3 regions of the Streptomyces sp. ICN903 genome follow, and region 1 is predicted to be linked to each of the others. Evidence: predicted binding sites of a transcription regulator. Region 1 holds the regulator's gene; each other region holds the start of a gene.
What was found. Region 1 encodes HrcA, which represses chaperone genes, less so after heat shock. Its sites were predicted from a motif close to TTNGCACTCNGNNNNNCNGAGTGCNAA; they were not measured.
Positions count from the first base shown of each region.

Region 1 (3,274 bases):
GCAGAAACCGGTCGTGACCTCCTCCACCACCAGATCCGGCTCGGCGGGCACCTCGGGCGCGGGCCTGTGGTTCCCCGAGGTCCGCTTCCACGGAGGGGTCAGGTCGGGGCCGTACTGTCTGCTGCGCATGCGGTCATTGTGTTACGGGATCGCCACCGCGAAACCTGCCGTGAAACCCGGGGCGGAAGCCCCGCCGCGAAACCCGCCGGGGCATCCGTCAGGCGGTGCCGAAGCGCTCCGCCAGCGCGTCGCGCTGGGCGCGGACGAAGGCGGCGTCCACCACCGCCCCGTGGCCCGGCACGTACCGCGCGTCCTCGCCGCCCAGGGCGAGCAGCCGGTCCAGTGCGGCCGGCCAGTGGACGGGGTGGGAGTCCGGGCCCGCCTGCGGCTCGCCGGACTCCTCCACCAGATCGCCGCAGAAGACCACGTCCGGCCCGCCCAGGACGCCGGGGACCACGACGGCCAGGTCGTGGGCGGTGTGCGCCGGGCCGACGTTGGCCAGGAGCGCCTCCCGGCCACCCAGCTGGACGGTCAGCTCGCCGGCCACCCGGTGGTGCGGGTGGACGAGCACGTCGACCGCCTCGGCCGCCTCCCGCGGGTCCACGCCGTGCCGCACGGCGTCCTGGCGCAACTCGTCCTTCGAGTGGACCAGCAGGTCCTCGATCCCCACCGCCCCGTAGACCTCCACCCCGGCGAAGGCCGAGGCGCCCAGGACGTGGTCGAAGTGCGGATGGGTCAGCGCCACATGGGTCACCGGCAGCCCGAAGCGCTCGTGCAGGTGCCGCCGGACGCGCGCGCCGTCACCCAGCGTCGCGCCCGTGTCGACCACCAGCATCCCCGACTCGCCCGCGACGGCCCCGACCGTCTCGTCCCAGCCGGGCATGCGGCGGCGTACGACTCCAGGCGACAGCTCTTCCCAATCCGTCTCCATACCGCGACGCTAGCGCCATCACGCGGGCGGTGCCCGCCGGGATGTGGCGGGGATCGCCCTCCCGGTCGGCGCCCGCCCTTGCCCTGGCCGTGGTCACCGGCCGTACACTGGCACAGGGTGACTGGCACTCACCGGCTGAGAGTGCCAGAGAACGCCAGAGAAGAGGACCGGAAAGAGACGGCCGGACGGGAGGTGCGCCCAGATGCTCAGCGAACGCAGACTCGAAGTCCTGCGCGCCATCGTCCAGGACTACGTGGGCACGCAGGAGCCGGTGGGGTCCAAGGCACTGACCGAGCGGCACAACCTCCAGGTCTCCCCGGCCACCGTGCGCAACGACATGGCGGCCCTGGAGGACGAGGGGTACATCGCCCAGCCGCACACCAGCGCGGGCCGCGTCCCCACCGACAAGGGGTACCGCCTGTTCGTCGACAGGCTGGCGGGCGTCAAGCCGCTGTCCAAGCCGGAGCGCCGGGCGATCCAGAACTTCCTGGAGGACGCCGTCGACCTCGACGACGTCGTCAGCCGCACCGTGCGGCTGCTGGCCCAGCTCACCCGCCAGGTCGCCGTCGTCCAGTACCCCTCGCTGACCCGCTCGACCGTCCGCCACGTCGAGCTGCTGCTCCTGGCCCCCGCGCGTCTGATGCTCGTGCTGATCACGGACACCGGGCGGGTCGAGCAGCGCATGGTGGACTGCCCCGCCCCCATCTCGGAGTCGTCCCTGGCCGACCTGCGCGCCCGGCTCAACAGCCGGGTGGTCGGCGAGCGCTTCTCGGAGGTGCCCAGGCTGGTGCAGGATCTGCCGGAGTCCTTCGACGCCGAGGACCGCGGCACGGTCTCGACGGTGCTCGCCACCCTCCTGGAGACTCTGGTGGAGGAGACCGAGGAGCGGCTGATGATCGGCGGCACCGCCAATCTCACCCGCTTCGTGCACGACTTCCCGCTGACCATCCGGCCGGTGCTGGAAGCTCTGGAGGAGCAGGTCGTCCTGCTCAAGCTGCTGGGGGAGGCCAAGGATCCGGGCATGACGGTGCGAATCGGTCATGAGAATGTTCACGAGGGGCTGACGTCCACGTCGGTCGTCTCGGTCGGTTACGGTTCGGGAGACGAGGCGGTCGCCAAGCTCGGTGTGGTCGGGCCGACCCGCATGGACTACCCCGGAACGATGGGAGCGGTACGCGCAGTGGCACGTTACGTCGGACAGATCCTCGCGGAGTCGTAAGTGGCAACCGACTACTACGCGGTCCTGGGCGTACAGCGCGATGCCTCGCAGGACGAGATCAAGAAGGCCTTCCGCAGGCTCGCGCGCGAACTGCACCCTGACGTCAACCCGGACCCGAAGACGCAGGAGCGGTTCAAGGAGATCAACACCGCCTACGAGGTGCTCTCCGACCCGCAGAAGAAGCAGATGTACGACCTCGGCGGCGACCCCACGGGCGGCGCGGGCCGGGGCGGCGGCTTCGGCGGGGGCTTCGGGAACTTCTCCGACATCATGGACGCCTTCTTCGGCGCCGCCTCCCAGCGCGGGCCGAGGTCCCGCACCCGGCGCGGCCAGGACGCCATGATCCGGCTCGACATCGAGCTGGACGAGGCGGCCTTCGGCACCACCAAGGACATCCAGGTGGACACGGCGGTCGTCTGCACCACGTGCAGCGGCGAGGGGGCGGCCCCGGGCACCTCCGCGCAGACGTGCGACATGTGCCGCGGCCGCGGAGAGGTCTCGCAGGTCACCCGGTCCTTCCTGGGCCAGGTCATGACCTCGCGCCCCTGCCCGCAGTGCCAGGGCTTCGGCACGGTCGTGCCCACCCCCTGCCCGGAGTGCGCCGGCGACGGCCGGGTGCGCTCGCGGCGCAACCTGACGGTGAAGATCCCGGCAGGCGTCGACAACGGCACCCGCATCCAGCTCGCCGGCGAGGGCGAGGTCGGCCCGGGCGGAGGCCCGGCGGGCGACCTGTACGTCGAGATCCACGAGATGCCGCACCCGGTCTTCCAGCGGCGCGGCGACGACCTGCACTGCACGGTCACCATCCCCATGACGGCGGCGGCGCTGGGCACCAAGGTCCCGCTGGAGACGCTGGACGGTCTGGAGGAGGTCGACATCCGGCCCGGCACCCAGTCCGGCCAGTCGATCCCGCTCCACCAGCGCGGTGTGACGCATCTGCGCGGCGGCGGCCGCGGCGACCTGATCGTCCACGTGGAGGTCCAGACGCCGAACAAGCTGGACCCGGAGCAGGAGGAACTGCTGCGCCGCCTGGCCAAGCTGCGGGGCGAGGAGCGGCCCACGGGCCAGTTCCAGCCGGGGCAGCAGGGGTTGTTCTCGCGGCTGAAGGATGCGTTCAACGGTCG
Region 1 covers NZ_JAKMAY010000166.1:9,542-12,815, forward strand. The annotation lists gene L7D48_RS17600 (DUF3097 domain-containing protein) at 1-129, opposite strand, end outside; gene L7D48_RS17605 (MBL fold metallo-hydrolase) at 218-931, opposite strand; gene hrcA (heat-inducible transcriptional repressor HrcA) at 1,134-2,150, shown strand; gene dnaJ (molecular chaperone DnaJ) at 2,151-3,274, shown strand, end outside.

Region 2 (3,274 bases), on a different contig from region 1:
GACGATGGTGGTGTCGTCCTTGGTGACGGTCACGCGGCGGGCGGTGCCCAGCACGTCCAGACCGGCCTGGTCGAGCTTGAGGCCGACCTCCTCGGCGATGACGGTGGCGCCGGTCAGCGTCGCCATGTCGCCGAGCATCGCCTTGCGGCGGTCGCCGAAGCCCGGGGCCTTGACGGCCACCGCGTTGAAGGTGCCGCGGATCTTGTTGACCACCAGGGTGGACAGGGCCTCGCCCTCGACGTCCTCGGCGATGATCAGCAGCGGCTTGGAGCTGTTGGTCTGGATGATCTTCTCCAGCAGGGGCAGCAGGTCCTGGATGGAGGAGATCTTGCCCTGGTGGATCAGGATGTAGGGGTCGTCGAGGACGGCCTCCATGCGCTCCTGGTCGGTGACCATGTAGGGCGACAGGTAGCCCTTGTCGAAGGCCATGCCCTCGGTGAAGTCCAGCTCCAGACCGAAGGTGTTGGACTCCTCGACGGTGATGACGCCGTCCTTGCCGACCTTGTCCATCGCCTCGGCGATCAGCTCGCCGACCTGCTTGTCCTGGGCGGACAGCGCGGCCACGGCGGCGATGTCGGACTTCTCGTCGATCGGGCGGGCGGTGGCGTGCAGGTCGTCGGAGACGGCCTTGACCGCGGCGTCGATCCCCTTCTTCAGGGCGGCCGGGGAGGCGCCGGCGGCGACGTTGCGCAGGCCCTCGCGGACCAGCGCCTGGGCCAGCACGGTGGCGGTGGTGGTGCCGTCGCCCGCGATGTCGTTGGTCTTGGTCGCCACCTCCTTCACGAGCTGGGCGCCCAGGTTCTCGTACGGGTCCTCGACCTCGACCTCGCGGGCGATGGTGACGCCGTCGTTGGTGATGGTCGGGGCGCCGAACTTCTTGTCGATGACGACGTTGCGGCCCTTGGGGCCGATCGTCACCTTCACGGTGTCGGCGAGCTTGTTGACACCGCGCTCGAGGGCGCGACGGGCGTCCTCGTCGAACTTCAGGATCTTCGCCATGGTTGCTTGGGTCCTCTCGGAGTCCTCGTCAAAGGAACCGCGCCCCGGCCCCGGACGTCTCGGACGCGGGTACCAGGGCGCGGATCACAGGCAGTCTTCGCGGTGCTTACTTCTCGATGATCGCGAGAACGTCGCGCGCCGAGAGGACGAGGTACTCCTCGTTGTTGTACTTCACCTCGGTGCCGCCGTACTTGCTGTACAGCACGATGTCGCCGACCTTGACGTCGAGCGGCAGGCGGTTGCCGTCCTCGAAGCGGCCCGGACCGACGGCGAGGACGGTGCCCTCCTGGGGCTTCTCCTTCGCGGTGTCCGGGATGACCAGGCCGGAAGCCGTGGTCTGCTCGGCGTCGAGCGGCTGGACCACGATGCGGTCCTCGAGCGGCTTGATGGCAACCTTGGAGCTGGTGGCGGTCGTCACGATCCGACCTCCCCCTTCGGAGATCTCGGCGGGGTTTGGATGTCTGGGGTGGCGACCTGGTAGATCCGTCGTCGCGGGTGCCGGATCTGCCCGTCGCTTGAGTTGGCACTCTCCATGGGGGAGTGCCAATGCTGAGACTATGACGGCGTTAGCACTCAGTCAACCGGAGTGCCAACGCACGGCGCGTTGCGCGCCGGTGCGCCGGTACGCTGACCCCGTACCGCGTCACAGGTGCCCGCCCGTCAAGGAGTACCGCCGATGACCGCAGAGCCCCTGCCCGACTGGTTCTACCCGCCGCCCGGCGGCTGGACCGCCGACGATCTGGACCGGATTCCGCCGGACGCCCCGCGCTTCGAGCTGATCGACGGAGCCCTCGTGATGGTGTCCCCGCAGACCTCGTTCCACGGCCAGGTGATGCGGCGGCTGTCCAACGCCATGGAACTCGCGGCCCCCCACGACCTGTGGGTCGAGTTCGAGATGACGATCCGACTGGGGAAGCGCCAGCGCCCGGAGCCCGACATCCTCGTCGTCAGCGGTCCGCCACATGACGAACGCACCGCGTACCTCCCCGAGGAGGTCGTGCTCGTCGTCGAGATCGTCTCCGAGGAGTCGGCCGTGCGGGACCGTGAGACCAAACCGCTGAAGTACGCCCAGGCCGGCATCCGCCACTTCTGGCGAGTGGAGAAGGAAGACCGCAAGCCAGTCGTGCACGTCTACGAGCTCGACGACACCACCGGCACATACGTCCCCACCGGGATTCACCGCGACAAGCTCGTCCTCCCGGTGCCTTTCCCCATGGACATCGACCTGACCACGTTGTACCGCGCGCCGCGGTGACGGGCCGATGAGCACCGACCCGGCCGTCAGCGACGCCCTCTCCGTCTTCCAGCGCCTGCTGACCGACGAGGGGCAGGCCCTGCTGGCGAAGCTGCGGTCCTACGACCCCGGGCGGGAGCTGGCCGTCGCCACCCGGCTGCGCCGCGACCACCCGGCCGAGCTGGTCTCGGCGGCCATCGCCCAGGCCCGGCTGCGGCAGCGGGCGGCGGCGAAGTTCGGGGCCGACGACGCGGCGCGGATGTACTTCACCCCCGACGGCGTGGAGCAGGCCACCCGCGCGAGCGTGGCCGCGTACCGCGCCGGCCGCTTCGCCGCCCTGGGGGTGCGGCGGCTGGCCGACCTGTGCTGCGGCAACGGCGGCGACGCCATCGCGCTCGCCCGCGCCGGGATCGAGGTCCTGGCCGTCGACCGCTCCCCGCTGGCCTGCGCCGTCGCCCGGGCCAACGCCGGGGCGCTGGGCCTGTCCGACCTGATCGAGGTGCGCTGCGCGGACGTGACGGAGGTGGACGCGTCCGGCTTCGACGCCGTCTTCGCCGATCCGGCCCGTCGCGGCGGACGCGGCCGGATCTTCGACCCCGAGGCGTACTCGCCGCCGCTGTCCTGGGCGGTGGAGGCCGCCCGGCGCGCCCCGCTCGCCGCGCTGAAGGTGGCCCCCGGCATCCCGCACGAGGCGGTGCCGCAGGGCGCGGCGGCGGAGTGGATCTCCGACGGCGGGGACGTGAAGGAGGCCGTGCTGTGGTTCGGCGCCGCCTCGCGCGAGGCGCCCCGGGTGCGCGCCACCCTGCTGCCCGGCCCCCGCACCCTGGACTCCGCCGGCCTGCCGGATCCTCCCTGCGGCCCCGTCGGCCGCTATCTGTACGAGCCGGACGGCGCGGTGATCCGCGCGCACCTGGTCGCGGAGGTGGCCGAGCTGGTCGGCGGGCACCTGGTCGACCCGACGATCGCCTACGTCGCCTCCGACGAGCACCGCCCGACGCCGTACGCGACCGCGTACGAGATCACCGACACCCTCCCCTTCAA
Region 2 covers NZ_JAKMAY010000037.1:6,643-9,916, reverse strand. The annotation lists gene groL (chaperonin GroEL) at 1-999, opposite strand, end outside; gene groES (co-chaperone GroES) at 1,106-1,417, opposite strand; gene L7D48_RS06275 (Uma2 family endonuclease) at 1,676-2,254, shown strand; gene L7D48_RS06270 (class I SAM-dependent methyltransferase) at 2,262-3,274, shown strand, end outside.
Region 2: a site for HrcA is predicted at 1,566-1,592, ahead of groES (co-chaperone GroES). Genes of this name have one in related genera too.

Region 3 (3,274 bases), on a different contig from region 1:
GCGGCCCACGGGAGGCTATCCGGTGCGCCGCCTCCTGGGGCAGGCCGCGACGCGGTGCCAAATCTCACATCCTGGACATACGGGAGGGCGGCACCCCTCGCGGGGTGCCGCCCTCGTCACCGTGCGCACGGTACGCGCCCGGTGGGAACCACCGATCCGCGGGGCGGATCAGAAGTCCATGCCACCGCCCATGCCGGCAGCGGCGGCGGCGTCGGCGCCGGCCGCGGCCTTCTCCGGCTTGTCGGCGATGACGGCCTCGGTGGTGAGGAAGAGCGCCGCGATGGAGGCGGCGTTCTGCAGCGCGGAGCGGGTGACCTTGGCCGGGTCGATGATGCCCTCGGCGATCATGTCCACGTACTCACCGGAGGCGGCGTTCAGGCCGTGGCCCGGGGTCAGGTTGCGCACCTTCTCCACGATGACGCCGCCCTCGAGGCCGGCGTTGACCGCGATCTGCTTCAGCGGGGCCTCCAGCGCGGCCTTGACCGCGGCGGCACCGGTGGCCTCGTCTCCGTCGAGCTCCAGCTTCTCGAAGACCGCGGAGGCCTGCAGCAGGGCCACGCCACCGCCGGCGACGATGCCCTCCTCGACGGCCGCCTTGGCGTTGCGCACCGCGTCCTCGATGCGGTGCTTGCGCTCCTTGAGCTCCACCTCGGTGGCGGCACCGGCCTTGATGACGGCCACGCCGCCGGCCAGCTTCGCCAGACGCTCCTGGAGCTTCTCGCGGTCGTAGTCGGAGTCGGAGTTCTCGATCTCGGCGCGGATCTGGTTCACGCGGCCGTTGACCTGCTCGCTGTCACCGGCACCGTCGACGATGGTGGTCTCGTCCTTGGTGATGACGACCTTGCGGGCGCGGCCCAGCAGCTCCAGACCGGCGTTCTCCAGCTTGAGGCCGACCTCCTCGGAGATGACCTGGCCACCGGTGAGGATGGCGATGTCGCCGAGCATGGCCTTGCGGCGGTCGCCGAAGCCCGGGGCCTTGACGGCGACGGACTTGAAGGTGCCGCGGATCTTGTTGACCACCAGGGTGGAGAGGGCCTCGCCCTCGACGTCCTCGGCGATGATCAGCAGCGGCTTGCCGGCCTGCATGACCTTCTCCAGCAGCGGGAGCAGGTCCTTGACGGCACTGATCTTGGAGTTGGCGATCAGGATGTAGGGGTCCTCCAGGACCGCCTCCATCCGCTCCATGTCGGTGGCGAAGTAGGCGGAGATGTAGCCCTTGTCGAAGCGCATGCCCTCGGTGAGCTCGAGCTCCAGGCCGAAGGTCTGCGACTCCTCGACGGTGATGACGCCTTCCTTGCCGACCTTGTCCATGGCCTCGGCGATCAGCTCGCCGATCTGGGTGTCGGCGGCGGAGATGGAGGCGGTCGAGGCGATCTGCTCCTTGGTCTCCACCTCCTTGGCCTGCTCCAGCAGGGCGGCGGAGACGGCCTCGGTGGCCTTCTCGATGCCGCGCTTGAGGGCCATCGGGTTGGCGCCGGCGGCGACGTTGCGCAGACCCTCGCGGACCAGCGCCTGGGCCAGGACGGTCGCGGTGGTCGTACCGTCACCGGCGACGTCGTCGGTCTTCTTCGCGACCTCCTTGACCAGCTCGGCGCCGATCTTCTCGTACGGGTCCTCGAGCTCGATCTCCTTGGCGATGGAGACACCATCGTTGGTGATCGTGGGGGCGCCCCACTTCTTCTCAAGGACGACGTTGCGGCCCTTGGGGCCGAGCGTGACCTTGACGGCGTCGGCGAGCTGGTTCATCCCGCGCTCGAGGCCGCGCCGCGCCTCCTCGTCGAACGCGATGGTCTTGGCCATGTGAAGTGGTCCTCCCTGGGGTTCCCCATGCCGAAGGCCAGGGGCGGGTTTGGGATGTCTCCGGACCGCTCTGGCGCCCGCGACGGACGGCCCACCGGCCCGGCGGTTCCTTGCTCCACCGGGCTTGCGGACCTCACCGAACCGGTCCTTGCTTTGTCACTCTCACCTTCAGAGTGCTAACGCCAATGATTAGCACTCGACCCCTCCGAGTGCAAGCGCGCAGGTGTTCCGCGTGCCCGTACCCGGCGGTACGGGCGCTGGGACGGGGAGCACGGAGACGCGGGGCAGGCGGACACGGGGGCGCGGACGGGACCGCGGGCCCGCTCCGGTGCGCGGGCGCGCGGCACACAACAGGAGGGCCCGCACCCCTGCCGGGACGCGGGCCCTCCTGTGCCGTCTACTGCTGGTGTGCGTCGTGGTGCGTGTGTCCGGCGCTTCAGGCCGTCACGCGGACCATGTCCGCCTGCGGGCCCTTCTGGCCCTGCGAGATCTCGAACTCGACCCGCTGCCCTTCCTCAAGGGTGCGGTATCCGTCCATCTGGATCGCGCTGTAGTGGACGAACACGTCCGCCCCACCGTCGACCGCGATGAAGCCGTATCCCTTCTCCGCGTTGAACCACTTGACGGTGCCTTGAGCCATTCCTAACTCCCCTATTGCCGGCCCTTGCGCGAGCCCGCGCTCCGCGGACCCGGGTCAGTCACCACCCCCCGGCGAGAGGGGGCGGCGTGCGCCGGAACGCGTCGACCGCGGCTGAATGTATCTGGGCAGACGCCCTCCGCAACAGGTCTGTCGGACGAGAATTCCGGTCACGCCGGATTGCCGATAAGCACATGAACGGCGGGAAAGCGGGGCAACTCGGGCCGGGCATAGCGGACCGACACGACAATTCACGCGGTAAATCCGGGCGCAAGTTGTCGCGTTCTCATGGGCGCCGAAGTGCGCACTTGGGGGGAGGCATGCTCACTCTACCGCTCCCCAAGGGTCGGAATTACCAATTCCGTTTCCTGTCCGTGGTACACGCCCTCCCCCTGGAGCGCGCATGCGGGCGGCCCCGCGCCCCCTCCGTGCGAGAGGGGGCGCGGGGCCGCCCGCATGCGGTGGCGCGTACGGCGCCGAAGGCCGTCCGGTCAGCAGCCGCCCGCGACGGCCGGGATGATGGAGACGCCCGAGCCGTCCGGCGTCGGCGTCCGCAGGCCGTCGGCGAAGCGGACGTCGTCGTCGTCGACGTAGACGTTCACGAAGCGGCGCAGCTTGCCGGAGTCGTCCAGCACCCGGGCGGAGATGCCCTGGTGGTTCTTCTCCAGGTCCGCGATGACCTCGGCGAGCGTGGCGCCCTCGGCGGGCACCTCGGCCCGGCCGCCGGTGTAGGTGCGCAGGATGGTCGGGATTCGGACGGTGACGCTCATGCCAGGCCAGCCTCTCGGAAGGAGTCCAGGTTCGGACGGATGATCGCGGACGGTCCGGTGGTCGGCG
Region 3 covers NZ_JAKMAY010000130.1:5,862-9,135, forward strand. The annotation lists gene groL (chaperonin GroEL) at 169-1,800, opposite strand; gene L7D48_RS15185 (cold-shock protein) at 2,237-2,440, opposite strand; gene L7D48_RS15190 (MoaD/ThiS family protein) at 2,929-3,207, opposite strand; gene thrC (threonine synthase) at 3,204-3,274, opposite strand, start outside.
Region 3: a site for HrcA is predicted at 1,990-2,016, ahead of groL (chaperonin GroEL). Genes of this name have one in related genera too.